3 regions of the Cupriavidus sp. 96C5-1 genome follow, and region 1 is predicted to be linked to each of the others. Evidence: predicted binding sites of a transcription regulator. Region 1 holds the regulator's gene; each other region holds the start of a gene.

Region 1 (10,478 bases):
CTTCTTGCCAGTGGCTTCCTTGTTGCACGCCTTCATTTTCTCCTGCTGGCTGTTCTTGACGGGAGCGGCTGCGGGCTTGTTGGACAGGCAGTCCTTCATGAAGGACTTGCGTTCGTCGCCCTTCTTGCCGGCGGCCTGCGTATTGCAGACCTTCATCTTGTCCTGCTGCGTGCCTGCCGCCGCAGGTGCTGCGGCCGCTGCCGGAGCAGCCGGCGCGGCGGCCGGTGCATTCTGGGCGAAGGCGCCGCTGGCGAAAAGCGGGGCTACCAGCGCGCACATCGCGATCAATTTTTTCATGCTTGCTCTCCTGGCTGTGGAAAACTTCATGGCTGCTGGCCTGTCGGCGCGGCAACTCCGGGGCTGGGCTCATGCCCATTACAGCACAAAACGGCCTTTGCCCCAAACGCGTTGACGATCGGTATGCGGCAGGATGTAAGCAATTGAAAACGGAGCGGCCGGTCCGGCTAAAGCAGGCGTCCCTGGCCTCGCGACGCGACGTCGGCCTGCATGGCGGCGCGCTGGCGATCCATGAAGTCACGCAGGGTGTCGATGCCGCGCAGGCGCAGGATGGTGTTGCGTACGGCGGCTTCGACCAGCACGGCGAGATTTCGGCCGGCCGCCACCTGGATCTTGACCATATGGATAGGCAGGCCGAGTACGTCGAGATACTGCGAGTCCAGAGGCAGGCGCTCGAATTCGCCGTCGTTGCGGCGTACCAGCTGGACCACCAGTTTCATCTTCATTTTCCGGCGTACCGCGGTTTCGCCGAAGATGGTCTTGATGTCCAGCAGCCCCAGGCCGCGTACCTCCAGCAGGTTCTGCAGCAGCGGCGGGCAGCGGCCTTCGATGAAATCCGGCCCCAGCCGCACGAAATCCACGGCATCGTCCGCCACCAGCCCGTGGCCGCGCGAGATCAGTTCGAGGCCGAGTTCGCTCTTGCCCAGGCCGGATTCGCCCATGATCAGCACGCCCATGCCGAGAATGTCGAGAAACACGCCGTGCATGGTGACGCGCGGCGCGGAAATGCGGGACAGGTAGAGCCGCAGGTGATCGATCACCGCCGCCGACGAGACCGGCGTGGTGAACAGCGGGGTCGACGAGCGCGTGCAGCGCAGTTCCAGGTCGGGCGGCGGCTCCATGCCGTCGGCGATCACCAGGAAGGGCGGTTCCAGCAGGATCAGCTCGCCCATCTGGCGCTTGCGCATCTCGTCGTCGAGACGCTGGTAATACGTGATTTCCGGCTTGCCCAGCACCTGGATCCGGTTCGGGTGGATCAGGTTCAAGTGGCCGACGAGATCGGCCGCGGAGGTGGCTTCACGCGCAAACTCGACGTCGAAGGCCCGGTCCGCGCCCTCCAGTCCTGCTACCCAGGAGAGTTTGATATCGGCTGCGTTGTCGTCGAAGATCGACTGCGAGGTGACGCCAGTGAGTTCCATGCGGGTGCTTTCAGGGGCGAGCTTTCAGGTTGCCGGGTCAGAGCCCGGCTCGCCTGGATAATAGCCGTCAGGCCGGTTCAAGGATGCCATTGCGTCAGCAACTGGTGCACGGCATCCGGCGTGGGCAGGGTGGCCAGTCCGTCGCGCATCTCGCGGTCGGATAGCAGCTGGGCGATCTCGGAGAGGATCTCCAGATGCTGCTGGGTAGCCTGTTCAGGCACCAGCAGGAAGATCAGCAGCGCCACCGGCTTGCCGTCGGGAGATTCAAAGGGGATGGGCTCGGCCAGGCGCATGAATGCGGCCAGCGGCTGCTTCAGCCCCTTGATACGGCCGTGCGGGATCGCAACCCCGGCACCCAGGCCGGTGGATCCCAGCGACTCGCGGGCGAACAGGTTGTCGGTCACTGTCGCGCGCGCTACGCCATGGTTGTTCTCGAAGAGGAGCCCGGCCTGTTCGAACACGCGCTTCTTGCTGGTGACGGTGACGTCGAGGTTGATGTTGCCGGGTGGCAGCAATTTAGCCAAACGATTCATGTGGAATGCGCAGGGTTTTCTGGTAAGCGGGCCCCGGGGCAGGCGGCGTCCCGACGGGCTAAATGAATATAGACACCAAGGCCCGTGGTGCCACCGGTGGTCCCCATGCCGGTGCCGGGCGTCTGGCCATTATAGAGCAGGCCTGCCCCCGCCTTGTGCATTGCAATAGCCGATGCGCGGTAGCGGTGCCGCGCGCGCGGAAAAATGACCGGACCAAGGATCTATGTATTGCGCAGCATACACCGGGAGGGATGCCTTGCGGAATCCCCCGCGGGCCTGCTGGCAAGCAGGGAAGCGGCGGACGCAAAAAAGCCGCGCAACGGCGCGGCTTTATTCCGGTTTCAAGGGACTGACACCGGCGGCCCGGTCCGTGGGCCGCCAGGCACGGTCATTGCTGCATCTGCGATGCGGCCATCTGGTACTTGACCGCTTCGCGGTCATGGCTTTGCACGCGATCCTTGTGGCGAATCACCTGCCGGTCGAGCTTGTCGACTAGCGCGTCGATAGCGGCATACAGGTCTTCGTGATGCGCCTCGACAAAGATGTCCTTGCCCTTGAGATGTAGATTGATTTCCGCGTACTGCCGCCGGTCCTTTTCTTTTGTATTGTCGACAGAGAGCAGCACACTTACGCCAATGACTTGATCGAAATGCCTGACGATACGCTCCAGTTTCGTTTCCACGTACTCACGCAGGGGAGGCGTGATGTCCAAGTGGTGTCCACTGATCTTGAAGTTCATAGCGTTTCTCCTTCTGAAAGAGCTGCATCAGGCAGGCGACGCAGCTCGGCTACAAAGTCTTGCGGAGATTGACGGCAGGAATCTTGAGCGCCTCGCGGTACTTGGCAACGGTACGCCGTGCCACCACGAAGCCTTGCTCGCCGAGCAATTCGGCAATCCGGCTGTCGGACAGGGGATTCCTGGGGTCTTCGGCTCCTATTAATTGCTTGATCAACGCACGAATTGCCGTTGAAGAGGCCGCGCCGCCGGTTTCTGTGGATACGTGACTGCCGAAAAAATACTTCAGCTCGAAAGTCCCCATCGGCGTTGCCATGTATTTATTGGTAGTCACCCGAGAGATGGTGGACTCGTGTAAACCCAGTGTATCGGCAATCTCCCGCAAAACCAAGGGGCGCATCGCAATTTCACCATGGGTGAAGAAGTTCTTTTGACGTTCGACAATAGCTTGTGCGACGCGCAATATCGTATCGAACCTTTGCTGGATGTTCTTGATCAACCAGCGCGCTTCCTGCAGCTTCTGCTGCAATCCGGCCGCGCCCGCGTCGCCTTTTGCACCGCGCAAAATCTGCGCGTACATGTCGTTGATACGTAGCCGCGGCATCACATCCGGGTTGAGCTGGGCGATCCAGCCGCCGCTGATTTTTCTTACGAAAACATCCGGCACGACGAAATCGGCCTCCGGCCGGCTGTATGCGTGGCCCGGATAGGGCGCCAGGGAGCGGATCAGTTCATGCGCGGCCTTGAGTTCGGGCTCGTCCACCTGCAACGCTTTCTTCAGGCGCGTGTAGTCGCGCACCGCGAGCAGTTCCAGGTGGCTGCCGACAATGGTCAGCGCGAGGTCGCGCTGCGGATGCTTCAGACGGCGCAGTTGCAGCGCCAGGCATTCGGCCGCGTTGCGCGCGCCGACGCCAGGCGGGTCGAAGCTCTGCAGCAGGGTCAGGATTGCCTGGATCTCATCGACCTCGAACTCGAGCTCTTCCGGCAGCTCGCTGCATATTTCTTCCAGCGTGGTGCTCAGGTAGCCGTCGTCGTCCAGCGATTCAATCAGGAAGATGGCCAGCCCCTTGTCGCGCAGCGAAATCTTGAGCGGCGCGAGCTGTTCCATCAGGTGTTCGCGCAGCGTGGGCTCGGCGTCGCGCAGCTGCATCGGCGTTTTTTCATCGTCGTCGCCCTGCGGGCGGCGGGCGAAGTCGTCGAGGCTCCAGTCGTTGCCATAGTCCTCGCCGCTGTCGCTGTAGCCGTCTTCTGCTTCGGGGGCGCCGTCGGGGCGGTTCTCGCTGGTGCCCTGGCCGTCGGCCGGCGCCGGCGCCGGCGCGCTTTGCAGGTTGACGGAGCCATCCGAGGACACGCGCAACGGGCTTTCGATCCAGTCGTTTTCGCGTTCGAGCAGCGGATTCTCGGTCAGTGCCTGTTCCACTTCCTGCTGCAGCTCGAGCGTGGACAGTTGCAGCAGCCGGATCGACTGCTGGAGTTGCGGCGTGAGAGCGAGATGCTGCGAGAGGCGGAGCTGTAGCGACGGTTTCATGCGGCCTATTTTATGCCCAACTCCCGGACTGGTGGAACGGAAATTGCTATCGCTGGTGTCGCCGTGATCGATTGCACGCTAAAAGGCGACAGTGGAGCCACGCATGCACAGGTGCGCGGCCGGTGCCGCGCGGCATCCCTACATGCGGAAATTCTCGCCCAGGTAGACCTTGCGCACCGATTCGTTGGCAATGATGTCCTCGGGCTGGCCAGCGGCCAGCACCGCGCCTTCGCTGATGATGTAGGCGTGGTCGCAGATGCCCAGCGTTTCGCGCACATTGTGGTCGGTGATCAGCACGCCGATATTGCGCGCCTTGAGGAAGCTGACGATGCGCTGGATTTCGCCAACCGCGATCGGGTCGACGCCGGCGAAGGGTTCGTCGAGCAGGATGAAACGCGGGGCAGAGGCAAGGGCGCGGGCGATCTCCACGCGGCGGCGCTCGCCGCCGGACAGCGACAGCGCCGGGTTGTCGCGCAGGTGGGCAATCTGCAGGTCGTCCAGCAGGGTGTCCAGCCGGCGCTCGATCTCGGCCTTGCCAAGCGGCTTGCCGTTGTCGAGCTGCAGTTCCAGCACCGCGCGGATGTTTTCCTGCACGTTGAGCTTGCGGAACACCGACGCTTCCTGCGGCAGGTAGGACAGGCCCATGCGTGCCCGCTCGTGGATGGCGAGGCCGCTGATGTGCTTGTCGTCGAGCACGATGTCGCCCTCGTCCAGCGCCACCAGTCCAACGATCATGTAGAACGAAGTGGTCTTGCCCGCGCCGTTGGGGCCGAGCAGGCCCACCACCTCGCCGCTCTTCACGTCGAGGGACACGTCCTTGACCACCGTGCGCGAGCCGTAGCGCTTCTTCAGGTGGCGCACGACCAGCGTGCTGCTGTCCTTCAGGGTGGCGGGCTGGGACGGTGCGGTTTGGGTAGCGGTCATGAAGGCGGAATCCGTGGATCGGGGCGACGCTTCGGCGTCGGGGTCAGGGATTGACGGGAGCGGGTGCTGGCTTGAGTTGCACCGGGCTGCCGGCGGCGCCGCTGGCGGGCTGTTCCTGGCGTGGCGACAACACCGCGCGCACGCGTCCGGACGGGCTGCCCGCCGTTGCATTCTCGGCGCCGCCGGTGGCGGTGTAGAACTCGTTGCGGCTGTCGTAGGTGATCAACGCGCCGCGGATTTCATCCACCAGTTTGGCGCCGGCCAGGCGCGCCATGCGGGCGCGGCCGATCAGCTTGGACAGTTCCTGCTTGCCGTCGTATTCGATGCGGTCGCCCCAGCCGTCGATGTATTCGTCGACATTGTCGCGTTTCTGGCGGATATAGGCCTGCTTGGCGCCCTTGGAGGTCGCCACCGCGTACTGGTAGCCCTCGGGGTCGGTGCGGACTTCGGCCGCGTCGGATTTCAGCACCATGGTGCCCTTGGTCAGCACCACGTTGCCGGTCAGTACATAGACCTGCTTGACGTCGTCGTAGCTGGCGTTGTCGGCCTCCAGCACCAGCGGCTTATCGCGGTCGGCTTTTTCGGCGCTGGCGGGTGTGGCCAGCGTGAGGCCGAGGACGGCTGCCAGCGTCAGCAATGCAGCAGTGCTGCGGCGGCGACAGGACGATGTCGTCAGGAATGGATTCATGTTGGCGTGATGGCGGTTTGCGCGGACGGCTCTGGCCCGCGGGCGGCTTTGTTTCCTGGCGACCGTTCCCTGATGAAGCCGGCGGGGCTGCGCAGACGGTACCGGAATCGGTATTGTCTGCGCCCGCACGCCTGGCCATGCTTTGCTTCATCTGGCAACAGCCTCTCGGATCTTGGTCTTGTCAGGGGTTCTTCGCTGGGCTCGCCGGCGGTGGCACCGTAATGATGGTGCCGCGTACATTACCCAGCAATTGTACTTCCCGGGTGACATTGTTGAAGATCAGGCCGTTGGCGGTCATCACCGACGGACCGCGGGTCAGTCTGACAGCCTTGTCGGTCTTGACGATGTCATCGTTGATCAGCACCTGGAAATATTCCGAGGCGGCGGTCATCTGAGGATCCTTGGCGGCTTCGGGACCCTGCGCGCGCACGATGAAGGCGTTGCCGAACAGGTCTATCACCGAGCCTTCCGCGTTCATCGTGCCGCGGTCGGAGTGGCCGGTGACGGGCGGGCGGCCGATCTCGTAGGCGCGCATGGCCGGGCGCGTCACCGCGTAGGTCTGGTCGTCCTCGAAGTGGATCATCTTGTCGCCGGTGAACCGCATCTTGGTGTTCCCGTCCTCGGCAAGCTCGGTGGCGGAGAAGCGGATCATGTAGTAATCGGGCTCGTGCTTCTTGCCCACCGGCCCCGCGGTGCTTTCGCGCGGCGAATTGACCTGCACCAGCCAGAAAGTGCTGCCGGCCACCAGCGCCATCAGCAGCAGGGGCAGGATGCGCATCGCAAGCCGGCTCAGGGAGGACAGGAAATCCCGCATAGGTCGTGGCTAGCCTCGGATATCAGATGACCTTGGCGCGGGTCAGGTCGTGGATGTGCAGGGCGCCGACCAGGCGCTGGTCCGCATCGACCACCAGCATCTGGTTGATACGGTTCGCCTCCATGACCTGAACGGCCTCGACCGCGAGCTGGTCCGGGCCCACCGTGTGCGGCGAGCGGTGCATCACCTCGCTGATGGGCACGGTCTTCCAGTCGCGCGGGGTTTCCAGCAGGCGGCGCAGGTCGCCGTCGGTGAACACGCCGATCAGGCGGTCGTCCGGGTCCACCACGGCGGTCATGGCCATGCCCTTGCGGGTGATTTCCATCAAAGCCTGCGCCAGGGGCGTGCTTTCGCGCACCTTGGGCACCGCGTTGCCGCTGCGCATGACGTCGCGCACGTGGGTCAGGAGTTTGCGCCCGAGCGCCCCGCCCGGGTGCGAGCGGGCAAAGTCCTCCTCGCCGAAGCCGCGCGCGTCCAGCACCGCCACCGCCAGCGCGTCGCCCAGTGCCAGCGCCGCGGTGGTGCTGGCGGTGGGGGCCAGGTTCAGCGGGCAGGCTTCTTTTTCCACGCCCGCGTCAAGGTGGGCGTCGGCCAGCTTGGCCAAGGTGGAGGCGGCGTTGCCGGTCACCGAGATCAGTTTGGCGCCGATGCGCTTGACGATCGGCACGATCGACAGCAGCTCGGAGGTCTCCCCGGAATTGGAAAAGGCGATCAGCACGTCGTCGCGCGTCACCATGCCCAGGTCGCCATGGCTTGCCTCGGCGGGATGCACGAAAAAGGCGGGCGTGCCGGTCGACGCCAGGGTGGCTGCCACTTTGCGGCCTATGTGCCCCGATTTGCCGATGCCCGACACCACCACGCGTCCGCTGCAATGGAGAATCAGTTGCACGGCCTGTGCGAACGCGCCGTCCAGGCGGCTGCCAAGGGCCGCGACCGCGTCGGCTTCGATCTGGAGGGTTTCGCGAGCGAGCCGAAGTGCTCGATCCGCATTGAAATTAGCTATCATGGCGACGAAGTATACCAACGAATGCGATGGCGCTTGGGCTGTTCCGACGATCGGGCGGTCAAGGTGGCTGCCGCGCTTGCCGTTATCCGCCGGCAGGGCCGCCCGCGCCGGGCTGCCGCGGCCCCGGGCCGGCGTACCCTGACCCCATCCGATGCACTCTCCGCTGGACCTGACCCTCGTCCTGCTGGCCGCCGCCGTATTCGGCGTGGTCGCTTTCCGCATGCTGCAATTGCCGCCGATGCTGGGGTACCTGGCCGTCGGTACCCTGATCGGGCCGCATGCGCTGGGCCTTGCCAGCGATACCGCGCAGACCAAGTACCTGGCCGAGTTCGGGGTGGTCTTCCTGATGTTCTCGATCGGACTGGAATTCAGCCTGGGCAAGCTCAAGGCGATGAAACGGCTGGTGTTCGGCATGGGCGGCTCGCAGGTGGCGCTGTCGATGCTGGCCGTGGTGCCGGCCAGCTGGGCCTTCAACTGGCTGTTCCCGCTGTCCTGGCAGGCTTCGATAGCCCTCGGCGGCGCGCTGGCGATGTCGTCCACGGCGATCGTGTCCAAGATGCTCTCCGAGCGGCTGGAACTGGAAAGCGAGCACGGGCGCAACATCATCAGCATCCTGCTGTTCCAGGACCTGGCGGTGGTGCCGCTGCTGATCGTGATCCCGGCCCTGTCGCGCGATCCCTCCGACATGGCGATGGCGCTGGGCCTGGCCACGGTCAAGATCGTGGTGGCGCTGAGCCTGATCTTCTTTGTCGGGCAGAAGGTGATGAGCCGCTGGTTCCACGTGGTGGCGGCGCGCCGCTCGCAGGAGCTGTTCATGCTCAACCTGCTGCTGGTCACGCTGGGCATGGCGGCCCTGACCGAGCGGCTTGGCCTGTCGATGGCGCTGGGCGCCTTCATGGCCGGCATGCTGATCTCCGAGACGCCCTACCGGCACCAGGTGGAGGAAGACATCAAGCCCTTCCGCGATGTGCTGCTCGGGCTGTTCTTCGTCACCATCGGCATGCTGCTCAATATCCATGTGGTGCTCGACCACCTGTGGCTGGTGCTGGCGCTGCTGATCGTGCCGATCGTGTTCAAGCTGGTGCTGATCGCCGGCCTGGCACGCGCCTTCGGCTCGCGCCAGGGGGTGGCGATCCGCACCGGGCTGGGGCTGGCGCAGGCCGGCGAGTTCGGCTTCGTGCTGCTCAACCAGATCGACGGGCTGAACCTGGTCGATCCGGTGCTGATCCAGGTGATCCTGGCATCCATGCTGCTGTCGATGCTGGCGGCCCCGTTCCTGATCCAGTACAGCGATGCCATCGTGCTGCGCTTCGCCGCCAACGAATGGCTGATGCAGTCGCTCAATATGACGCGCATTGCCGCGCAGAGCCTGCAGACCGAGAAGCACGCCATCATCTGCGGCTTTGGCCGCAGCGGCCAGAACCTGGCGCATATGCTGGAGCGCGAGGGCATTACCTACGTGGCGCTCGATCTCGACCCCGACCGCGTGCGCGAGGCCGCCGGCGCCGGCGATACCGTGGTGTACGGTGACGCCGGGCGGCGCGAGGCGCTGATTGCCGCGGGCATCCACCGCGCGGCGGCCATCGTCGTCACCTATGCCAACACGCCCTCGGCGCTCAAAGTGCTGCACCACGTGCAGGAACTGGAGCCGGCATTGCCGGTGATCGTGCGCACCGTGGACGACTCGGAACTGGATGTGCTGCAAAAGGCTGGCGCCACCGAGGTGGTGCCGGAAATCATCGAAGGCAGCCTGATGCTGGCATCGCACGCCCTGGTGCTGCTGGGTGTGCCGATGCGGCGCGTGGTGCGCGGGGTGCAGGAGGCGCGCGATGCGCGCTACAGCCTGCTGCGCGGCTATTTCCACGGGCGCGACGACGAGGAGGACCTGGTCGAGCGGGATTCCGTGCGCCTGCATTCCGTCTCGCTCGGTCCCGAAGCCACCGCGGTGGGACGCCGCCTGGGCGCGCTCGGGCTGGAGCAGATCGGGGTGGAGGTGACGGCGGTGCGCCGGCGCGGCATCCGCGCCTTCGACCCGGAACCGGAAACCGTGCTGGAGCCGGGCGACATCGTCGTGCTGCGCGGACCGCCCGAGGCGCTGGAAGTGGCCGAACAGCGGATGCTCGCCGGCTGACGGCGAAACCGGCGCGCGGGGATTGGCGTTCAGGCCGCGGCGCGGCTCGTGGCGCGCGCGCCTTCCGCCCATGACGGCGGCAGGCCGTCCAGCACGGCGCGCGCATCGAGCGAGCCGATCGGGACCCGCTGGTCGGCGGGAATGCGGCCTTCGCCCTGCAGCATCAGGTAACGCAGGCAGCACACCCGCAGGAAGGACGTGAAGTTCGCCGCCTCGCCGCGGTAGGCACTCAGTTCGTCGTGCAGCCGGGAGATGAGCTGGCCCACGCTCATGCCATCCCGCTGCGCCAGCGCTTCCAGCACTTCCCAGAACAGGCTCTCGAGCCGGATGCTGGTGGCCACGCCATGCAGCCGCAGCGAGCGCGACTGGCACTCGTAGGACTGCGGATTGGCCCGGATGAAGATTTCACACATGGAGGAACTCCCGTTCGGGACGGCCCGCGAGACCAGCTCGCGAGCCGCGTTCGGAAGCCTCTAATGTACGATCCTGGTGCCCAGGACGGCAAGGAACTGCGCCAGCCAGGCGGGGTGCGCCGGCCAGGCCGGCGCGGTCACCAGGTTGCCGTCGGTGTGGGCCTGGTCGACCGGGATGTCGGCGTACTTGCCGCCGGCAAGGCGCACTTCCGGCGCACAGGCCGGGTAGGCCGAGCAGGTCCGGCCTTCCAGCACGCCGGCTGCGGCCA
Region 2 (10,478 bases), on a different contig from region 1:
CCCGTATGCGCAGATGATCACCCTGGGCTCGCCCAAGGACGCGGAGATCGCCGCCGAGATCGTCAAGGACGCCCCCTTCGTGCGCAACCTGTGCGGCCAGACCTCGCTGGACGACGCTGTCGACCTGCTGGCGATGTCGGAGGCCGCGGTGTGCAACGACTCCGGCCTGATGCACGTGACCGCGGCGCTGAACCGGCCCCAGGTCGCGGTATTCGGCTCCAGTGACCCACGCCATACCCCCCCGCTGTCACAGGCTGCGAGTATCATGTGGCTGCAGCTCGAATGCAGTCCGTGCTTCAAGCGCGAGTGTCCCCTCGGCCACCTGCGCTGCCTGAAGGACATCGAGCCCGAAATGGTGTTTGTGGAGCTGCGCAAGCTCCTGCACCGGGCCTGAAGCGCTGACCCGCCGTTCGTGTCAATCCGGCCAACGAATCCCTGAGCCCAGTCCACCATGCCTCGTTTTGCCCGCCTGTTCGATTCCGCCGAAGACATCGTAGAAGCCTTTCGCGAGGCCATGAAGCTGCGCGATGCGGACGGCGCCCTGCGCCTTTGGCTGGACGAGGACTCGGTTACCTGCGTGATGCCGGACGGCCAGCGCCTGATCGGCCACGAGCACCTGCGCCAGGCATTCGCGCAGTTGCTGGAAGTGCAGCCGGTGCTGATCGACGTGATCGAGACCAGCAGCCATACCTCGATGGGCGTCGCCATCTTCGACGTGACCGAAGTCCTGCGTTTCGGCGAAGACCGCGTCGAAGCGGACCTCTATGTGCACACCACCTACGTGCTGATGCAGAACCACGAGGGCTGGCGCCTGGCGCACATCCATTGCAGCCCGGCCAACGCCGCGCAGGTTGCCACCGTCAGCACCGCGCCGGGCCAGGCCCTGCACTAGGGCTGCACTAGGGCTGCCGGCACGGCGGTGCCAGCGCGTCACTCCGCCATCGGCCTGACCTGCATCCGACCTGCATGAGCCAGCTTCCGCAACCGCACCTCCAGTCCCCGGGGTCCGCCCCGGCGGATGCCAGCACCGCGTCCTCGTTCGGCGGCGGCCGCCCCATGCCCTGGTGGCTCGCCGGCGGCCACGCGCAGACCATCATCCCGGCGCGCTTCACGCGGCGCCCGCGGGCGTCGTTCCAGCGCGAGCGCTGGAACGCCCCCGACGGCGACTTCGTCGACCTGGACTGGACCACCCACCCGGTCGCGCCCGATACGCCGCTGCTGGTGATGTTCCACGGCCTCGAAGGCAACTCCGACAGCCATTACGCGCAGTCCATCATGCATGCGCTCGGCGCGCGCGGCTGGCAAGGCGTGATTCCGCATTTCCGCGGCTGCTCGGGCGAACTGAACCTGGCGCCGCGCTTCTATCATTCCGGCGACGCGGAAGAGATCCAGTGGATACTGGAGCGCCTGTACCGGCAATATTGCGCCCATGGGCGCAAACTGCTGGTGGTGGGCATCTCGCTTGGCGGCAACGCCCTGCTGCGCTTCCTGGGCGAACAAGGCGGCGGCGCGCGCTTCGTCGGCGCGGCGGCATCGGTTTCGGCGCCGCTGGACCTGGCGGGCGGCGGCGCGGCGCTGTCGCAGGGCTTCAACATGCTGTACACCCGCATGTTCCTGCAAACCCTGAAGCGCAAGTCGCTGGCCAAGCTGGGCCAGTACCCCGGCCTGTTCGACCGCGAGGCCATGCTCGCCAGCCGCGACCTGTATGCCTTCGACAATATCGTGACGGCGCCGCTGCATGGTTTCCGCGACACCGATGACTACTGGGCCCGCGCATCCAGCAAACCGGTCCTCGGCGCAATTGCCGTGCCTACCCTGGTGCTCAACGCGCGCAACGATCCCTTCCTGCCCGCGCGCCACCTGCCGGGGCCGGCCGAGGTCAGCCCCCAGGTCTGGCTGGAGCAACCCGAGCACGGCGGTCACGTGGGTTTCATGACGCCGCGTGAAGATGTGCTGCGCGCGCTACCGGTGCTGCCCTATGGCGGCCATATCGCGTGGCTGCCGGCGCGCATCCTGCAGTTTTTCGACGCCGTGGCGTAGATGGCAGGCCCCTGCGGGCCGAAGCGAACGCAAGCGGAAGGCCCGGCACGGGCAACCCCGCAAGGAGACAGCGACGATGGATGAATCAGTCAAGCACGCAATGGCCCGCTGGCCCAATGTCCCCAACTGCTACGGCTGGCTGGCACTGGACCGGCGCGGGCAGTGGCGCATGCGCAACGAGTATGCCCAGCAGCACGGGCTGTCCGGCGACCCGATCCGGCACGAGGCGCTGGTCGCCTTTATCGAGCGCAACTACCTGCACGACGAGCATGGCGCCTGGTATTTCCAGAATGGTCCGCAACGCGTATTCGTGAACCTGGCCTATGCGCCATGGATCGTGCGCCTGCACCAGGGCCGCTTGCACACCACCTCGCAACGCGCCTTCACCCTGCGCGCCTGCTACGCCGACGAACACGGCAACGTGGTGCTGGCCGGCGACGTGGAGGGGGAGAGCAGCGCGGGCGCGGGCGCGGGCGGCCTGCAGGCCGCGCTGCTGCACGACCATGACCTCGACGCCTTCAGCAGCGCCTGCACCTGGCATGGCGAAGCCTGCGGCGGCAATCTCGGCGTCTTTCATTTCAACGGCGCCGATGTGCCGATCGAGCCCGTCGCCCTGGACGAGGTGCCGGCGCGCTTCGGTTTCGTGCGCCAGCCGCAGCTGCCGGCGGTCAGTTCGATCAGTTAGGCATGCCCTTGTTGTCCTGCTTTTCCTCGCGGAACTGGCGCTCGAGCTGGTGCAGCCGCGCATCGACTTCCGACAGCGTATAGAAATCGCCGTCGCCGGCCTTGCGCGCGATCTGCAACTGCTCGATGGCGGCCTGGTAGGCGCCATCGACCGCGTACTTCTCCGCCAGCGCCTGGTGCTGCTGCACGCGCCGCCCCTGTCCGGCATAGGCCCGTGCCAGCATGTCCCACCACTCGGCGCGCGAGATCTCCTCGCGCGTGCGCTCGCGCAGGAAGGTCACCGCCTGGTCCAGCCGGTGCGTGTCGAGCAAGGTCGCGGCGTAGCTCATGGCGACCGCATGCGACAGCGGGAACGCCTTCATCGACGCCACGGCCTGGTTCAGCGCATCCTGCTGGCGGCCCTGCGCGCGCGCCAGCTCAACGGCCATCACATCCAGCATGGGACTGCCCGAAGTGGCGCCCGGGATGGTGCCGTACAGCCTGCGCGCCTCGGCCAGCGACTGCTCGGCGGCGGCATTGCGGCCCAGCCGCTGCTCGGCGAAGGCAATCCCGTAGTGGAGCGCCGGCAGCCGCGCGGTTGAGGCGCCCGCCAGTTGCGATTGCAGCGCCGCGCGCGCGTTCTGCAGGTCGCTCGGCGTGGTTTCCTGCAGGATGCGCGAGCGCATGCGCGCGAACTCGTACTCGGGCGTGCTCGGCACGCGCCGCGCCGCCACGTGGCTGACGCGATCCTGCATGTCGGCGATCCGCTCGGCGGTGAGCGGGTGGGTGCGCACATAGGACGGCACCGAGCTTTCGGCGATGCCCATCACCCGCTGCAGGCGCTTGAAGAAATCGGGCATGCCCTGCGGATCGAAACCGGCGGCGGTCATGATCTGGAAGCCGACCCGGTCGGCCTCGCGCTCGGCGCCGCGCGAGAACGACAGCTGGTTGGACACCGCCGCCGCCTGGCCGCCCATGGCCAGTGCCGCCGCCGCGTCGCCGCTCTTGGTGGCGGCCAGCCCCGCCAGCACCATCGACGCCAGCGCGATCCACATCGACTGGTCCTGCGTGGTGATGCCGCGCGCGATATGCCGCTGCATCACGTGGCCGATTTCGTGGCCGAGCACGGAGGCCAGCTCGGACTCGGTCGCGGACTGCACCAGCAGGCCGGTGTGCACGCCGATATAGCCGCCTGGCAGCGCGAAAGCATTGATGGTGCGGTCGCGCACCGCGAACAGCTCGAAGCCGGTGGCGAACGTGCCGGCACCGGTGGAGCCGGAGATGTTCTGCCGGCGGGCTGCCTGCACCAGGCGATAGCCCAGCGAGTTCAGGTAATCGGACAGCAGCGGATCGGCCACGTAGTCGGGATCGCGCCGGATGTCGCGCATGACGCGGTCGCCCAGGCGCTTTTCCATATCGGGCGTCAACGACGCGGTGGAAGGATCGCCCAGGTCCGGCAACTGCACGCCGCTGGTATCCACCACCGTATTGTTGCTGCGCAGCCCGAACTCGGATTTCTGCCCGGCCTTGACGCTGCGGTTCAGGTTGTCATAGACCTGGTCGCTCCCCTCGCCGCCATCGCTGGCGCTCGCCGCTGCCGCGGCGGCGGTGCGCGCGGGATCGATCACCGGCAGGCGCTGCTGCGACCAGGCCGGCACTGCGAGCACCAGCGCCACCAGCGCCGCGAGCGGGCGGCGCAGCGGGTGGGCCTGTAGTGGGTGGCGGGCCTGGCGGGCGGGCGAAGGAAGCGTTCCGGCGAGCGTTTGGTTCTGGCGCATATTGCTATGATAGCGGCCTCCGGAAGCCGTTCCCATCGGGCATCGCCCGGGCTTGCCGCACGCCGCCCTTGCGGGCGCGGCAAGCCGGTCCGCCAGCGGCTTTCCCAACCCCCTCAAGCCAGGTCCACGCCATGAGCCAGCTCACCCATTTCGATTCCGCCGGACAGGCCCATATGGTCGACGTCGGCGCCAAGGCGCATAGCCACCGCGTGGCCATCGCCACCGGCACCATCGCCATGCTGCCCGCCACCTTCGCGCTGGTGCGCGATGGCACCGCCAAGAAAGGCGACGTACTCGGCATCGCCAGGATCGCCGCCATCATGGCCACCAAGCGCACCGCCGACCTGATCCCGCTGTGCCACCCGATCCCACTCACCAAGGTGGCTGTGGACTACGTGCTGGACGAGCCCGCCGCCACCATCCGCTGCACCGTGCGCACCGAAACCCACGGCCAGACCGGCGTGGAGATGGAAGCGCTGACCGGCGTGCAGGTCGCCCTGCTGACCATCTACGACATGTGCAAGGCAGTGGATCGCGGCATGGTGATGGGCGATGTGAAGCTGCTGGAGAAGCATGGCGGGAAGTCGGGGGACTGGGTGGCTGGCGCCTGAGCTGAAGCGGCGTGCCCCGGCGCGGCACCCGCGCCGGTCCACTGGAAATCCCCCAGCCCTCCCCGCCTGCGCCGCAAGTGCGGAATGCGGCGCGTCCCTGACACCGCATTTCTTACCGTCCATGACACGGCCTTGCGCGGCCGTACCCTCCCCTGTAACAAGCGTAACGCCGCATTTCGCCAGCGGGCGGCGCGGCTCCGCCCGCAGCAAATTGGTATTCAATGCAGATGGAGGGGGCGCGCGACGCGCCGCCCGCGGGGTTTCGTCCCGCGTCGATCCGGGGTGAGCAAAATGAACGGGCTTAGGGTTGGCCAGCTTTTGCTGGTGTTGGCGATGCTGGGCGCGAGCGGGACGGCCCTGGCAGGAAGAGGCGGCTGGCACGGCGGCGGTGGCTTCCATGGCGGTTTCCATGGGCGCGTTGGCGTGGGGGTCGTGATCGGCCCCGGCTTCTATGGGTACGGCTACCCTTATCCCTATCCCTACGCCTACCCGTACTACTACCCCGGCTACTACCCGCCTGCCGTGGTAGGCGTGCCCGCCTCGCCCCCGCAATACATCGAACAGGGCGAGGACGACGCGGTGGACATGGGCGGCGGTGCGGCAGCGGCGCCCCAGCAGCAGGCCTACTGGTATCACTGCACCCGCCCGAACGGCTATTACCCGTATATCAAGTCCTGCCCCGCCGGCTGGCAGAAGGTGCCGGCCCAGCCACCGGGCTGAAGCGCGGATAGGGCCGATTTGCGATGCCGCATGGCGTGGACACACGGCTGCATGGACATGTAGTGCCGATGCGGGCGTGCGACGATTGGATTGATGACCGAGGTTCCGAGGTGCCGAGATGAACGCCCTTACCCTGCCCAAGCTACCAAGACTGCCGGTCCTGCTGGCCCTGCCTCTGGCGGCGCTGACGCTGGCCGGCTGCGCCGTCATGCCGAGCGGCCCCAGCGTGATGGTGCTGCCCGGTACCGGCAAGAGCTTCGACCAGTTCCGCGCCGACGACAATAGCTGCCGCCAGTTCGCCTTCAGTCAGGTAGGCGGCGTCACCGCCAACCAGGCTGCCACCAATAGCGCCGTCGGCAGTGCCGTAGTCGGCACCGCACTGGGCGCGGCAGCGGGCGCGGCCTTCAACGGCGGCTCCGGTGCCGCCGTCGGCGCCGGCGCCGGCCTGCTGGCCGGCTCCCTGGTGGGCGCCAGCAATGCGCAGTATTCCGGCTACGGCAGCCAGCGCCGCTACGATGCCGCCTATGTGCAATGCATGTACGCCAGCGGCAACCGGGTGCCGGTGTATGGCCGCATGGCATCGGCACCGCGGCCGGCTGCGCCGACCTACTACTACCCGCCTCCGCCGCCTCCGGGCTACGCGCCGCAGTAGCCCGGAAGCGATGCTGTAGCAAGCAAGCGGGTCCCCGGTCCAGGCGGCCAGACCGGGGATCGGCGCGCATTGCACCGCCACGCCTGTGACCCGGCCCCCGGGCCGCTGGCCTATTCCGCTTGCCCCTTGCTGCGCGCTGCCACCCAGTCGCAGAATTCCTGCGGCCGGGCGGCGGCGCCGGCCTCCGCGCAGGCGCGCGCCACGCTGGCGAACTGCGTTGCTTCGTCGCCGGCATAGTAGAAGCGCAGCCGCTCCAACCACACGCGGCCCCTGGCGGCATCGCCGGTCAGGGCCATCAGCCATGCGGTGCGGGCGATCAGCGTGGGGGTCGGCAGCAGGTGCACGGCGGCGATATGCGGCGCCAGCAACTGCGCCGCGTTGGCCGGCGTGATCCTGGTCTCCTCCACCACGTCGGAGGCGGCGGCCTGGCGGAACCAGAAGCCGGGTATCGGCAATGCGGCGCGGCGCTCGGCGGCGCGGGTATATTCGCGCGCTTCGGCACGGCGGTAGTCCTGCCACATGGAGGCGAGGATGGCCGCCGCCACGCCGGCAAATACCACGCCGGCGAGCACCGCGAACCAGCGCGGCGCCCGCACGCGGCCAAAGCCCGCAGGCTCCAGCCAGCCCAGCATGAAGCAGAACGGCAGGATGAAGTACAGGTAATGCAGCGGGTACTCCAGCATCGAGTGCGCGCACAGCATGGCCAGCCAGGTCAGCACCAGCGCCGTCTGCGCCCGCTCCCGCGCGTCGCCGCGCCACAGGCGCCGGCGCACCACGCGCCAGAGCCAGGCGAGCAGTGCCAGCGCCACGCCGGCGGTACCGATCGCGCCGGTCTTGGCCAGCAGGTCCAGCACGGCATTGTGGGCATGCAGGGACATCTCCACCGTCACGCCAACCTGGGCCAGCTGCTGGAACTGCGCCCAGCCGAACTCGCCCCAGCCCACCCCCAGCCAGGGATGCGAGCGGAACATCGCCCAGGCATGCGCCCACAGGGCCCCGCGCGCGGACACCTGGTCGGATGCCGCCAGCTGCGCGATGGTATCGAACAGCCGCCAGTCCAGCGCCTGTCCCAGCCCCCTGATGGCCGGCTGCAGGATCATCAGCAGCACCGCCATGGCCACCGCGGCGAACACCAGCCCGGCGGGCCGGCGCATGGGGTTGCGGCTCGGGCGCAGCAAGGCGCCGTCCGCTCCGCCCGCCTCGCCCTCGCTGCCGAACGCCGCGCCGTTGCGCGCCAGCCATGCCGCCACCAGCGCATAGGCCGACGCCAGCCCGACATGAAGCACGCCGGTGCGCGAGCCGGACAGCACGATGCCGCTCTCCAGCAGCAGCACCGCCGCCAGCCACGCCGGCACGCGCAGCCGTCCGCGCGCCGCCAGCCACACCGCCGCCGCCAGCGCCAGGCCTTCCACCGTGGCCTGGTGGTTGGGCTGGTTCAGGTTGCCCCAGAGGCGGCGGTTTTCGTCATAGAAGTAAGTGGACACCAGCCCCAGCGTGTCGGACTCCAGGCCGAAGACCTGGATCCATTGCGCCAGCGCGCCCAGCAGCCCGGCCACCAGCCAGGCGATGGCCAGCACGTCGGCCATGGCCTGGCGCTCCGGCGGTGACGCTGCCTGCCCTTGCCGCCAGGCCGCCCACATCACCGCCGCGGCCAGCGCCAGCACGAGTTCGGTGATCAGGCGGCTGCCGGACACATCCACCATGCCGCTGAGCGTCTGCGTGATGCCGGTGGCGATCAGCCAGAGGGGAAAGAGGACGATCCAGGGAAACTGGGCGGGGGCGGCATCGCTGGCCCCGCTCCGGTCCTGCCGGTGCGCCAGCGCGCCGAGCACGATGACGGCAAGGGCGAACAGCAGCGCCGAAGACCACTCGCCGTAGAAGGTGGCGAGCGGGAGCGTGTGCCGGGAGACCAGCAGCGGCACGATGAGTGCGACAGCCAGGATGCTGAGGGGGATGGCTGGCCGGGAGGGCAGCATGCGGGGGCGCCTTGTTAAGCCAGGTTGGCAAAAGGCGGATGATAGCTTGGGGAGGGGGGAAAGAAAAAGCGCCCGAAGGCGCTTTTTTCACATGCTCTTTGTACCTAAATCACCTCAAACGCCCGTGCACGTCTTCGGCAGGAATTTCTGCTTCATTGTGCTAGCGCAACCCCATGTAAAGGTGCCAGTCGTGTTACCCGCTAGCGCAGGAGGTGTCAGAGTAATCGTTTGCGTGGCGATATCAGCACCAACGACGCCCGCAGCAGCCATGGTAACTGTGATTACACCAGTCGCAGCAGTCACTGCAGCTGATGAGTACCGACCTTGCGTGGGCGCTGCAGCGGTGCCCAGATTCAGGTTGGTAATGTCGGCTGCAGCCGGATACGCTCCATTCGATTGAGCGAAGTCAGCAATTGCAGTCTTAGCCCCCTCAATCAACGTGAATGCCTCAGAAACCTGTGCTCGCTGCGTATAGTCCTGATACTGCGGAATAGCAATAGCCGCCAAAATACCAATAATCGCAACCACGATCATCAGTTCGATCAGCGTGAAGCCCTTCTGGACTCGGCGGCCCAGTTTTTTCAGTTGTACCCGTTGTTGCATGATTGACCCCTCGAAGGAATTTTAGATACAGATCGAAACATCTTGTTTCAAGTGATGCCACACGTTCATAGCAGTTAGCGTGCCAGCGCCGCAAACCGCCAATCCTCGCCGGCAGGTGACAATTTTCGCCACTTCGGATGCCTCGCCGCTTTGACCATGGGCAAATTTTGTCACTTGCGATGACGCAGACGGTCAGCGATACCAAAGTATGGCTAAAGTCAGTTAGAAACCGCACTGAACTGGCAGCGTAATTCCGCTTCGCAGCGGATCAAGGTGGAAGCGGCAAACAAGCCACTTCGCACACCCCCGGCAAAACAAAACGGGCGGCCTCCCGGGCCACCCGTCCGGCGGCGCCCCAAAGGACGCCGCTCGCCAGCAAACCCCGTCCACGAGGACAGGGCAACTTACCTTCAGGCCGGCTGCGCCGAGCGCTTCTGCAGCAGCTTGCCGACCACCACCACCAGTGCCGCGCCAAGCACGCCGAACACCAGGTGGGCATGCGGCACATGCATTTCGAACCAGGCGGCATCGACCGGGTCGCTGACCAGCATCTCGCCGGCCAGGTAGCCCAGCAGCGCGGCGCCCAGCACGATGATGATGGGGAAGCGGTCCATCACCTTGAGCAGGATGGTGCTGCCGAACACGATCAGCGGAATCGACAGGCCCAGGCCCAGGATCAGCAGCATCAGCTGGCTGCCTTCCGGCCCCTTCTGCGCCGCGGCGGCCACGGCCACCACATTGTCCAGCGACATCACCAGGTCGGCGATCAGGATGGTGCGGATCGCGGCCCAGATATTGTCCTTGGCATCGTGGCCGTCCTCGTCGTCGTCGCCGGTCAGCAGCTGCACGCCGATGTAGACCAGCAGCAGGGCGCCGACGATCTTCAGGTACGGCAGGCTCAGCAGCTTGACCGCGGCAACGGTCAGCACCACCCGCATGATGATGGCGGCGGCGCTGCCCCAGAAGATGGCTTTCTTCTGCTGGGCCGGCGGCAGGTTGCGGGAAGCCAGCGCGATCACCACGGCGTTGTCGCCGGAGAGCACGATGTTGGTCAGGATAATGGATCCCAGCGCGATCCAGAACGCGGTGGAGGACAACAGTTCCACGGTAAAACTCCTCGGGTTTCTAAATTCTAAATTATGGTACGAACGCCACATGACGACTGCATTGTCTGCGGAATTTCGGATGTCTGAGTTTTCAGACATGCAGATTTACCGTATCAAGCTTTCGATTTGGTTTCAATCGCCATGTCATGCGCCTCCGGAGATACCCTAGGGCTCGGCTCTCCGGAATGACATGCCCCCGCACGAAGGCGGGGGCATGGGGGCCCGGACTTGCACCGGGCAGGCAATCATCCCCGCCCGAGGGGCGGGAACGCAGCTTATGGCTGCTACTGCAGAATCACAGGATCACAGGATCACAGGATCGACTTCAG
Region 3 (10,478 bases), on a different contig from region 1:
GCCACCGGTGCTCGCCACCGTGGTGCCGAGCGGGTTCGCGGCGTTGGGGATGTTGCCCAGGCCGTTCTGCACGCCGTTGCCCAGGGTGCTGACCGCGGCGCCAAGGGAGCCGACCACGCCGCCGAGGGCGTCCTGCGATTGCGTCGAGAGAACCGGCAGGTTGGTGTTCTTGATTTGCGTGCCAAGGTCGCTCACGACATTGCCGGTCGAGTTCACCAGCGATCCTGCCTGATTGACGATCTGGCTGGTCGGCGTCAGCGCTGCAGTGCTACCGCCGTTGTTGCCGCCCGTATTGCCACCGGTATTGCCACCGGTATTTCCACCGGTATTTCCACCAGTGCGGCCACCCGTACTGCCACCCGTATTGCCACCGATGCCGGCATTGCTACCGCTACCAGTGCTGCCGCCGCTGCTGCCCGCACCGCTGCCGGTATCCATGGACGTCGTGCCGCCGCCGCTCGCGCAACCGCCGAGTGCCAGCAGCGATCCGAGCAGTGCCGTGATGATGACTTGCTGAGTACGCATGACCTTTTCCCTTTCTTATTCCCGTTGTGAAATCACGGAGCGCTCGCGCATGCCGTGCTGGCACTGCATTGCGCAAAGGGTGTGCCAGTGCGTGCCCGGACGTTGCACCGCAGCCGGGAGGGTCCCTGCGAAAACTCGCCAGCCCTGGCCACGCTTGAGTTTGGGGAGGATGAGACATGGTCGCGAAAGGACCAGACATGGGCGCTGCTGCCTGCGTTTCCTTGTTACGCGTTACGTAACGCCGTGGCGCGGAACGGGAACATCGGGTGTGAATATTGCCGGCACTCAGCATTGTTGCGCGATCGTGCAGCGCGCGTCGGCAAGCGCTGGCGATGCGGGCGAATGCCTCGTGCTTCCCTGCCTGTATGGACCGGCTGCGTAGGGAGAACCGCTGCGCAGGTCCGCCGTGGCGCACGCACGCCCGTCGATTCGGCGTCAGGAACGTTTTGGGGGGAACACGTTACGTAGCACGTAACACGCGAGAGGCCGCCGTGCCGCCCTCTGCGGCGGCCTCATCCGAATGCGCCAGACGCGGCCGATGCCGTATCCAGTCAAGGGTTTGCGCCGATATTGCGGCTTCGTGCGCGGGGTTCGACGCGACATGCGCGAGAGGTGGCACGCAGTTTGCGGTTAAGTCCTCCGACAAGCGCGGTGCACGGCGCAGCGTGGAGCGAAACGCTTCCCCGGGGTTCGTGCCCCCCGGTACCCGCTGCTTCGCATGCATCGCCCAGAGCCGATTCGATTGCTGTTCCGCCAGGAGAACCTTCCGCGAGGAAGACCAGGAGATCCCAATGAAAGCGCATTTCGCCCCGATGTCATCCGTTACCCTCGCCTGTGCCGCAGCACTGATGCTGCTGGCAGGCTGTTCCTCCGGCGGTTCCGGCAGCGGCGCCAATGCAGGCACTTCCACGCCCACTACGCCAACGACGCTACCCACGCCTGCGGCAACGCCCGACACCACGCCGACCGCCAAGGTCACGGAGGGTGCAGGCAACACCGTAGTGGCGGCAGGCAACGTGGTGAGCGATATCGGCAAGACGATCCAGGGCACGCAATTGCCGCTGGTGCCCGATGCGACGCGCACCAGCCTCGGTGGGGTGGTGGTCAATGCGGGTGACACAGTGGGCGCGCTCGGCGCTGGCGTGCGCGATGGCCTCGGCAAGATGGGCGCGGTCAGCGACCCGCTTGGCGTGACCGTCGCCAGTACGGGCAACGTCGTGCAGAAAGCCGGTGTCACGGTATCGAGCGTCGGCGACGTGGTCGGCAGCCTCGGCACCGGACAGCTGGCTCCGCTGGGCGCGGTGACCACGCCAGTCGGAGGCCTGGTCAATCAGGCCGGTGGTGCGGTGACGACCGTTGGCGGCAAGCTCGGCCAAGCCCTCTCGACCGGACCTGTCGCACAGGTCACCGGCAGCGTGAGCAAGGTGATCGTGCCGCTGACCTCGCAACTCACCAACACCACGCAGACACTCGGTGCCGCCACCGGTCTCGGCGCTCCCGTCAACAATCTGCTGGTCATGCTCGGCAATTCCGTGGCCAGCGGCGGCAGCTTGCTGACCAATACCAACACGCCGCCGGTTTCCAGCCTTGGCGGCGTTGTGACCGAAGCGGGCAAGACCGTGGCCGCGGCCGGCGTGCTGTTGCATGGCAGCGGGACGGCGGCAGGCAGCAACCCGCTGGGCGGACTGCTCAACAACCTGCCGCTGGCTGGCCTGGCCGGCAGTCCGGGTACGAGCGCGGGCGCGGCAGGCGCACAGGCACCGCTGGCGGGCCTGCTCGCCCCCGTGACCGGCGCGCTGGGTGGCGCCGGTGCGAACAGCGGCAATGGTGCTGCCGGTGCGCTGGCACCGCTGACGGGTTTGCTTGCGCCCGTTGCCGGCGTGTTGAACGGAGCGCGCACCGCCACCGGCGGTTCACCAGCGCCGGCGCTGCCGCTGCTCGGCGGACTGGGCCTCTGATTATCAGTAGGGAAAGCCTTTACGGTGCGCAGACGTCCTTACCCCGCGCTGCGCATCCTTTTATTGCGCGTCGCGCCGGACGGTCACCCGAATGGGTGTCGTATCTGGCGAGAGTAGAACGGTTGCTCTTTAAAAAGACGCTGTTTTCAAACGGGTGTCAGCCTTTATGCTGAGACAAATATAACTCCAAGGGGGGGTATGGTTGATACATGGCTTTGCACTATAAATTCCCTACCAGTGTCATCGCTCGACCCCAGCCAGGCCACAAGAGCCGGGCGGCGTCGGAAGGTACGCGGACCCTGGATGATGTGTTAATTCAAAAAAGACGGAGTGACATCATGAAAAACGCTTTGGTTCGCTTTATTCGGGACGAACAAGGGGCAACCGCAATCGAGTATGGTCTGATTGCAGGGTTGATTGCGATGGGAATGGTTGCCGGCGCCACTACGCTTGGCAGCAATCTCTCGTCCGCCTTTTCCAACCTCGGGGCGAAAATCCTCGCACTCCTTCCCGCCGCCTGACGCGGTGGGGTCCATTGCCGCACTCTTCTGCGCGGTAACCATCTGGACCGACCTGGCTTATCGGAAAGTACCCAATGCCGTGCTGGCTGCCACCCTGGCGGCGGTGTGCATGGTGCTGCTGTTCGGGCATGTTCCTGAGCCGGGATTGGCTTCGCGGCTGCTGGGCTTCGTGATTGGCCTGCTGGTCATGTTGCCGTTCTATGCGCTGGGGCGCATGGGCGCGGGCGACGTCAAGTTCTTCGCGGTAACAGGCTTGTTCACCGGTCCAGTGGGACTGGTGACGGTGTGGGTCGTCGGCAGCCTGCTGGCTTGCGCACATGCGCTGTTGGCAAGTGCGCAAGCGGGCACGGTCAGGGCTGCATGGCGTGACCGCATTGCGGGCTTGCTGCGGCGGCAGGCGGTCGCGACGGCCCCGGCCGCGATGGCGCAGATGGCGCAGGCGCGCGGCATTCCCTATGCCGCCTACCTTGCCGTCGGCTTGCTGGTGTGGATGGTATCCGGGAGGTAGTCGCTGCGCAGGCGGATGGCATCTCGCCAGCCGCTCAGCGGTCCGCGCCACCGGTTCGGCGCAAAAGTAGAAGATAACCGGGTGAAGTATGTCATTGCGGGGAAACCACGCCGTGCGGACGCGTTCGTCCGGAGCGGCCGCGCTTGAGTTCGCCATCATCCTGCCAGTCCTGCTGACAGTGGTGATCGGCATCGTCTATTTCGGCATCGTGCTGGCCTTGCAGCAGGTGCTCACGCTGGCGGCGGAAGAAGGTGCGCGCGCCGCCTTGCGCTATCCAAGCGGCGCCTCCGCCAACACCGCGGCGGCGACCCAGGCCCTGCGCGTGAGCGCGGCCTCCAGCACGGCCCTGGCCATGCTGCCCACCTCGATCAGCAGCCTCATCCCCGCCGGCAATGTCGCGCAGGTGATCAGCTGCGCGAATCCGGGCGGATCGGTCTGCGTCAAGGTCACGCTAAGCCTGACTTCGAGTTCGATCCTGCCGGTCGTGCCGGGCGTACCGCTGCCCACCACGCTCACCGGCAGTGCGACGGTGCAACTGTCGCCTGACACGTGATGGCTTGCCTGCAGGCCTTGCCGCCGATGCCGTTTGCCGACACGCGCCTGATCCCGTTTTCATTTACCCGAACCAGAGATATCGCATGACCAGCAAACAGATTCGCGTGCTCGCCATTGCGCTGCTCGTCCTCGCCGCGCTGCTGGCGCTGTTGGCGTGGCGCGTTGCGCGCACGCCCCCGGCGCCAGCCGTGCCGGTGTCGGGGAGCGTCGCGCTGCATCCCGTGGTGATCACGGTCAAGGCGATCGAAGCCGGCAAGCCGGTGCCCGCGGACGCGCTCAAGGTCGAACAGTTGCCGATCAATCCGGCAGGCGCCTATACCGACGTGGCTCGCGTTGCCGGCCAGGTGCCGGTGGTTGGCATCGGCGCCAACATGCCGGTGCTGGAAAGCCAGCTGCTGGCCGGCCTTGCCACGCAGGTACGGGATGGCGAGCGCGCGGTGGCGGTGGCCGTCGACGAAGTGATCGGCGTGGGCAACCAGGTGCAGCCTGGCGACTTCGTCGACGTCTTCGCGGTGTTCCGCCGCGATGGCCAGGAGATCGACGGCAGCCAGGCGCGCATGCTGCTGGCGCGCATGCGCGTGCTCGCCTATGGTGCCGGCACTGTCGTTGAGGCGGCCAAGCCCGCGCCCGACCAGATGATGGTCCGTCGCGAAGGCGCCAAGACCGCTGTGCTGGCGGTGCCGGTGGACGATGTCGGCAAGCTTGCGATGGCCCAGCAGACCGGCCGCCTGCTGCTCGCGCTGCGCAATCCGCAAGACCCCGGCGTTCCCACCGAAGGCTTGTTCGAGGAGCCCGCACCGGTACTGCGGGCGAGAGGCCAGGCCAAAGGCCAGGGGGCTGCCGCGCTCGCCGTGCTCGCGCCTTCCGACCGTGCGGTGGCAGGCGTGGCGCTGACCGGCCTCACCGGGACGACAGGCGTGGCAAAGCGTGAACTGGCCGCTGTGAACGCGGCGCCATCGCCGGTGCCAGCCGCAGCGGCACCGCGTACCCGGGGTACTACGAGCGTGGCACTGAACGGTGTCGAAGTGATCCGCGGCGGCAAGCGCGAGATCGAGTGAAGCCGTGGCGCACGGCGGTGCCGGTGCGCCGGGCACGCCAGCCCAAGGGCTTTCTGATTTGTCATTTCTGATTTCTGGATAGTCGATCGATGAACCCCATTCTTGCCGGAGCAGTAACCAGCCTGGCCGCCTGCGGCGCCGTTTCAACGGCCTGGGCACAGCCAGCCGAGAGCGGCGCGCGCGACCTCAGGCTGATCGCGGGCAGCCAGCAGGAATTGCGGCTGGCCGCGCCGCTCGAACGCGTAGCGATCGGCGATCCGTCGGTGGCGGATGCCTTGCTGCTAAAGGGGCGCTCTGGCCCCAACAGCGTATTGGTCGTCGCCAGGAAGCCTGGCGCGACGCAACTGATGGTGTGGGCGCGCGGCGAGGCGCCGCGGACCTACCGCGTGCAGGTGGACGCGACGCAGGCCGACGCAAACGGCCCCGAGGTGTCCGTCTCCGGCGCGGGCGCCACGATTACCGGCGAAGCGCGCGACGCCCAGGCTTCACTGCACGCGCAGCGGCTGGCGCGCGCAGCGGTGTCCTCTGGCGAGGGCAAGTCCGGGGTGGTGACCGACAGGTCCACGCTGCCGGTCGCCAGCACCGTGCAGGTCGACGTCAAGGTGGTGGAGATCAGCAAGACCGTGCTCAAGGAGGTGGGCTTCAATTTCTATCGGAATAACGGTGGCTTTGCCTTCGGTACGTTCTCGCCTTCATCGCTTAACAAGGCGACGTTTGCGCCGGGTTCGGGATCGACGCCGGGCTCGCTGGGCACCGATATCGCCTCGCCGATCAGCAGCGCCTTCAATCTGGTGGCAGCATCGCTGTCGCGCGGGATCTTCGCCAACCTGAGCCTGCTGGAGAGCAACGGGATGGCACGGGTGCTGGCGGAGCCGAGCCTGGTGGCCCTGTCGGGGCAAAGCGCGAGCTTCCTTGCCGGCGGCGAGATCCCGATCCCGGTGCCGCAGTCGCTGGGGGCAACCACCATCCAGTTCAAGCCGTTCGGCATCGGCCTGACGGTGACGCCGACGGTGCTCTCAAAGGACCGCATTGCGCTGAAAGTGGCGCCCGAAGCGAGCGATCTGGATCCCTCGCGCGGGATCTCCATCAACGGCGCCGCGGTGCCGGCCATCGTTACCCGCCGCGCCGATACCACGGTGGAACTGGGCGATGGAGAAAGCTTTGTGATCGGCGGCCTGGTCAGTCGCAACACGGTCAGCAATGTCAGCAAGGTACCCATCCTCGGCGACCTGCCGATCATCGGTACCTTCTTCAGGAACCTGAACTTCAACCAGGAAGACCGCGAGCTGATGATCGTGGTCACGCCACGCCTGGTGCGGCCGCTGGCCAAGGGCGCGGCGGCCGTGGCCGCGCTCAGCGACGACGGACTCACCAGCGGCAATCCCAATGTGTGGGGCCGGTATGTGCTTGGCGAGTACGCCGACCCCACGCTGCCGGGTTTTTCGAAATGATGGCTGACGGGAAGGACGACAGCGCCGGGCATGCCGACGCGGCAGGGCAGACGCCGGGGAACTATTTCCTGTTCAACTCCATGCAGGTGGAACCCCGGCAGTGGCTGGCGGACGCGCTTGGCAGCCTTGGCCGGCTGGTGGTGGAGGGCGGTCCGCAAGCGGCCTTTCTGGAACAGGTCGGCGCGGTCAATCCGGGCATGGTCTTCCTGCACTTCACGCGGGAGCGGGCGGAGGCATCCAGCCGGCTCGCCGAGCAGGTGGCACGCCTGTATCCGGGGCTGCCGCTGGTCGCGGTGGGAGATGCCGGCGAGCCGGAGATCATGCTGGCGGCGCTGCGTGCCGGCGCCAGGGATTTTGTCGATATGCGGGCGTCGCCGGCGGGCGCTATCGAAATCGTGCGCCGCTTGCTTGCCGTGCGCGGGCAGGCCGAGCCGGCCCGCCGGGGCAAGGTGGTGGCGGTGCTGGGCGCGCGGGTCGGGGTTGGCTCCACCACGCTGGCGACCAACCTGGCCGCGGCGGTGCGGCGGCGCAGCCATGGCGACGTGCTGTTGATGGATCTCGGGTTGCCGGTGCGGGATGGCTCGCTCTATATGAACATCAGCCCCGGCTTTCATTTCGTGGAAGGCGTGCGCAACCTGCGGCGCTTCGACCAGGTATTCGTGCAAACCGCGCTGGCGCGCCATGGCAACGGCGTGGTGGTCCTGCCGCTGCCCGCCACGCTGGCGGAGCTGCGCGATATCTCCTTCATGGAGGCGCTGGGCCTGCTCAATCGCCTGCGCGCCTTCTTCGACCTGCAGGTGGTGGACCTGGGCGGGTTCAGCAATGTGGAGTTCATGGCGCACCTGGTCAAGGCGGCGGACATGGTGGTGATGGTGGTGGACCAGAGTGTGGGCGCCATCGTTTCCGCGGCTGAATTGCTGCAGGAGTTGAAGAAGCGGGAGGTTGAGCGCGACGACCTGTATTTGCTGGTGTCTCGCTTCGATGCCCGGCTGGGCGTGGATGCCCAGCAGATCGCGCAGCGGCTGGAAGCGCCATCCGTCGGCACCCTGCCGGACCGGCGCGAGCCGCTGGTGCTGGCGCTCAACCGGGGCGCGGTGCTGGCCGACGACAGCCCCGCCGATCCGTATGTCCGTGCCGTTGGCCAGTTGGTGGACCGGCTGGGATACCGTGCCGGCACAGCAAGCGAAACAGGTTTGCTGGGCCGGGTAAAAGAAAAACTGCCCGAAGCGCTGCGCGCCATGCGCGCATTGCGCGCTGAGCGGGCTGGGAACTGACATGTCGCAAGCCATCGAATTCTCCGATAATTCCGCCGCGCCTTTTCCTGCCTCGCAGGAATTCCAGAACATCAAGGAAGCGGCCCACGAGCATCTGCTCACGCGCATCGAGGAGCTCGGCGCCGAGTTCGGGCGCTGGTCGCGCACCGCGATCCATCGCTTCGTCGACCTGGAACTGGAAAGTTTCACGCGGCTGCGCCGCATTCCCATCAACGAGGTCGAACTGCACCAGATCGCCGAGGCCCTGACCAAGGAGCTGGCGGGCTTCGGGCCGATCGAGGACCTGCTGAACGATCCCGCGGTGGAAGATATCCTGGTCAACGGGCATCTCGATGTCTATGTGTCCCGGCACGGCGTGCTGGAGCGGATACCGGTGCGCTTCGCCGATGGCGGGCACCTGCTGCGTATCGTGCGCCGCATCCTGGCGCCGATCGGCCGCCGGCTGGACGAGTCCAATCCGATGGTCGACGCCCGCCTGCCTGACGGGGGGCGGATCAATGTGGTGATTCCCCCGCTGGCGCTGGCCGGCCCCGTGGTGTCGATCCGCAAGTTTCGCAAGGACCCGTTGACGCCGGCCGACCTGCAGGCGCTGGGCACCATGAGCCCGGAGGTCAACGAGTTGCTCGAGGCCGCGGTCAAGGCGCGCTGCAATATCCTTGTCAGCGGCGGCACCAGCTCCGGCAAGACCTCGCTGCTCAACGCGCTGGCCACCTACGTGCCCGATAGCGAGCGCGTGATCACCATCGAGGACACCGCCGAGCTCGCGCTCAATCATCCGCACGTGGTACGCCTGGAAAGCCGTCCCGGCGGCTTCGAGGGGACCGGCGTGGTGTCGATTCGCGATCTGTTGCGCAATAGCCTGCGCATGCGGCCCGACCGCATCATTGTGGGCGAAGTGCGCGGCGGGGAAGTGCTGGAAATGCTGCAGGCCATGAGCACCGGCCACGATGGCTCGATGGGAACCATCCACTCGAGCAGCCCGCGCGAGTGCCTGTACCGCCTGGAGATGCTGGCGGGCTTTGCCGGCTTCCAGGGCAGCGAGGCCAGCCTGCGCCGGCAGATTGCCAATGCCGTGGATTTCATCGTGCAGATCGGCCGGCTGTCCAACGGCAAGCGGCGCATCCTCTCCGTCACCGAAGTGACGGGGCTTGGCGACAACATCATTTCGACGCAGGAGCTGTTCCGCCACGAGCCCTTCGTCGGCCCGGACGGTACCGAGGTCGACCGCTGGCTGTCGCTGGGCATCCTGCCGCATTCGCCCAAGCTGGCGCGCATGCGACCTGCCGATTTCGGCCTGGACGATCGCTTCGATGTCTAGCGCCGCGCTGGCCGTGGCCGCGGCCGCACTCGTTCTGCTTGGACTTGGCCTGCTGATGCTGGCCAGTGCGAGGGCGCGCGCGCAGGAGGAGAGCGCACGCGCGTTCGTGCAAGCGCAAACCGAGCAGGTCAAGGCACGCTACGCGACCCCGGCCGAGCCGCAAGCCGGACGCCAGCCGCATGATCTGCGGCGCAAGTGGGCGGATTTCATGCGCCGTGCCGACCTGGCCCCCACGCGCCGTACCTATGCGCTCTGGGGCGCATCGATTGCTGCGACTGTGGTGGCGGCGGCAATCCTCGGCGGCTGGCTTGCCGCCGTGGCCGGGTTTTCCACCGGGCTGGCGCTGCTCTATTTTCTGCTCTGGAACCGGGCGCGCCGCGTCGGACAGAAGCTGCGCCGGCAACTGCCCTCGTTTCTCGACGCCGTGGTGCGGATGATGAGCATCGGCAGCAGCGTGCCTTCGGCATTCCAGACAGCCATCGGCAATACCGAGGCGCCGCTGCGGCAGTGCCTGGTCCAGGCCATTCACCTGCAGCGTGCGGGCAAGGAGCTCGACCAGGCGGTATTGCAGGTGGCGCGGATCTACCGCGTCGACGAATTGTTGCTGCTGTCGTCGGTGCTGCGGCTGGCGGTGCGCTACGGCGGCCGCGCCGACATCGTCATGGAGCGTACCGCCGCCTTTATGCGCGACCGCGAGCAGGCGCAGCAGGAGCTCCATGCCCTCTCGTCGGAGACACGCATGTCGGCGTGGGTGTTGGGCTTGCTGCCGCTGGTGGTGGGCGGGATGATGTTCATGATGAACGCGGCCTACATCATGATGATGTGGCGCGACCCGAGCGGCAGGATGCTGCTGCTGGTTGCCGTGGCGCTGGAGGCCCTGGGGGCCGTCATGCTCTACCGCCTGGCCAGGTCGGTATAGGACAAGAGACCATGGATAGCACTACCCTGATCTCCCTGAGCCTGTGCGTCGCGGCCGTCGGCCTGGCCGCGCTGGCCTTGCCGCTGGTGGGCCAGTGGCGGCAGCGACATCGCGCCGAGCGCACCATCGATGCCGCGCTGTCGCGCCAGGCCGCTGCCGCCACGGCTCCCGCGCGAGGCGCTGCCTCCGCCCCGGCCAATGCCGCAGCGGCCCAGGTCCAGAGCGCCGGCGCGCGGATTGGCGCGCGGCTCGGCGGGCAGCTTAGCAAGCGGTTCGACCAGCGCTGGCTCGCGTCGCCGCTGGGCAAGACGGTCGTGACCGCCGAAGAGGAGCGGCTGCTTGAGCAGTGCGGCTTCTACGGCGACAAGGCGCGGGCGGTATTTGGCGGCCT

What was found. Region 1 encodes sigma-54, which starts transcription at its own class of promoters, with help from an activator protein. Its sites were predicted from a motif close to TGGCANGNAANCTGCTTT; they were not measured.
Region 2: the regulator sigma-54 is predicted to act here: its motif matches at 9,111-9,128, upstream of AC3FOF_RS28105 (pilin).
Region 3: the regulator sigma-54 is predicted to act here: its motif matches at 1,139-1,156, upstream of AC3FOF_RS34375 (collagen-like triple helix repeat-containing protein).

The regions. Positions count from the first base shown of each region.
Region 1 covers NZ_JBYOJU010000019.1:102,291-112,768, forward strand. Annotated here, with positions in the region: gene AC3FOF_RS21030 (PsiF family protein) at 1-297, opposite strand, end outside; gene hprK (HPr(Ser) kinase/phosphatase) at 465-1,436, opposite strand; gene ptsN (PTS IIA-like nitrogen regulatory protein PtsN) at 1,514-1,969, opposite strand; gene hpf (ribosome hibernation-promoting factor, HPF/YfiA family) at 2,358-2,708, opposite strand; gene AC3FOF_RS21050 (RNA polymerase factor sigma-54) at 2,758-4,233, opposite strand; gene lptB (LPS export ABC transporter ATP-binding protein) at 4,372-5,157, opposite strand; gene lptA (lipopolysaccharide transport periplasmic protein LptA) at 5,201-5,845, opposite strand; gene lptC (LPS export ABC transporter periplasmic protein LptC) at 6,027-6,659, opposite strand; gene AC3FOF_RS21070 (KpsF/GutQ family sugar-phosphate isomerase) at 6,682-7,665, opposite strand; gene AC3FOF_RS21075 (monovalent cation:proton antiporter family protein) at 7,817-9,796, shown strand; gene AC3FOF_RS21080 (ribbon-helix-helix domain-containing protein) at 9,826-10,209, opposite strand; gene AC3FOF_RS21085 (DJ-1/PfpI family protein) at 10,270-10,478, opposite strand, start outside.
Region 2 covers NZ_JBYOJU010000030.1:68,329-78,806, reverse strand. Annotated here, with positions in the region: gene waaF (lipopolysaccharide heptosyltransferase II) at 1-394, shown strand, start outside; gene AC3FOF_RS28145 (YybH family protein) at 452-892, shown strand; gene AC3FOF_RS28140 (YheT family hydrolase) at 967-2,040, shown strand; gene AC3FOF_RS28135 (DUF2946 family protein) at 2,117-2,725, shown strand; gene AC3FOF_RS28130 (M48 family metallopeptidase) at 2,718-4,481, opposite strand; gene moaC (cyclic pyranopterin monophosphate synthase MoaC) at 4,613-5,092, shown strand; gene AC3FOF_RS28120 (hypothetical protein) at 5,384-5,812, shown strand; gene AC3FOF_RS28115 (YMGG-like glycine zipper-containing protein) at 5,931-6,464, shown strand; gene AC3FOF_RS28110 (PglL family O-oligosaccharyltransferase) at 6,575-8,440, opposite strand; gene AC3FOF_RS28105 (pilin) at 8,555-9,043, opposite strand; gene AC3FOF_RS28100 (TerC family protein) at 9,454-10,149, opposite strand; gene sucD (succinate--CoA ligase subunit alpha) at 10,461-10,478, opposite strand, start outside.
Region 3 covers NZ_JBYOJU010000043.1:44,846-55,323, forward strand. Annotated here, with positions in the region: gene AC3FOF_RS34370 (collagen-like triple helix repeat-containing protein) at 1-525, opposite strand, end outside; gene AC3FOF_RS34375 (collagen-like triple helix repeat-containing protein) at 1,317-2,483, shown strand; gene AC3FOF_RS34380 (Flp family type IVb pilin) at 2,822-3,004, shown strand; gene AC3FOF_RS34385 (A24 family peptidase) at 3,009-3,512, shown strand; gene AC3FOF_RS34390 (TadE/TadG family type IV pilus assembly protein) at 3,601-4,065, shown strand; gene cpaB (Flp pilus assembly protein CpaB) at 4,151-5,125, shown strand; gene AC3FOF_RS34400 (type II and III secretion system protein family protein) at 5,215-6,576, shown strand; gene AC3FOF_RS34405 (CpaE/TadZ family protein) at 6,576-7,850, shown strand; gene AC3FOF_RS34410 (TadA family conjugal transfer-associated ATPase) at 7,852-9,168, shown strand; gene AC3FOF_RS34415 (type II secretion system F family protein) at 9,161-10,087, shown strand; gene AC3FOF_RS34420 (type II secretion system F family protein) at 10,099-10,478, shown strand, end outside.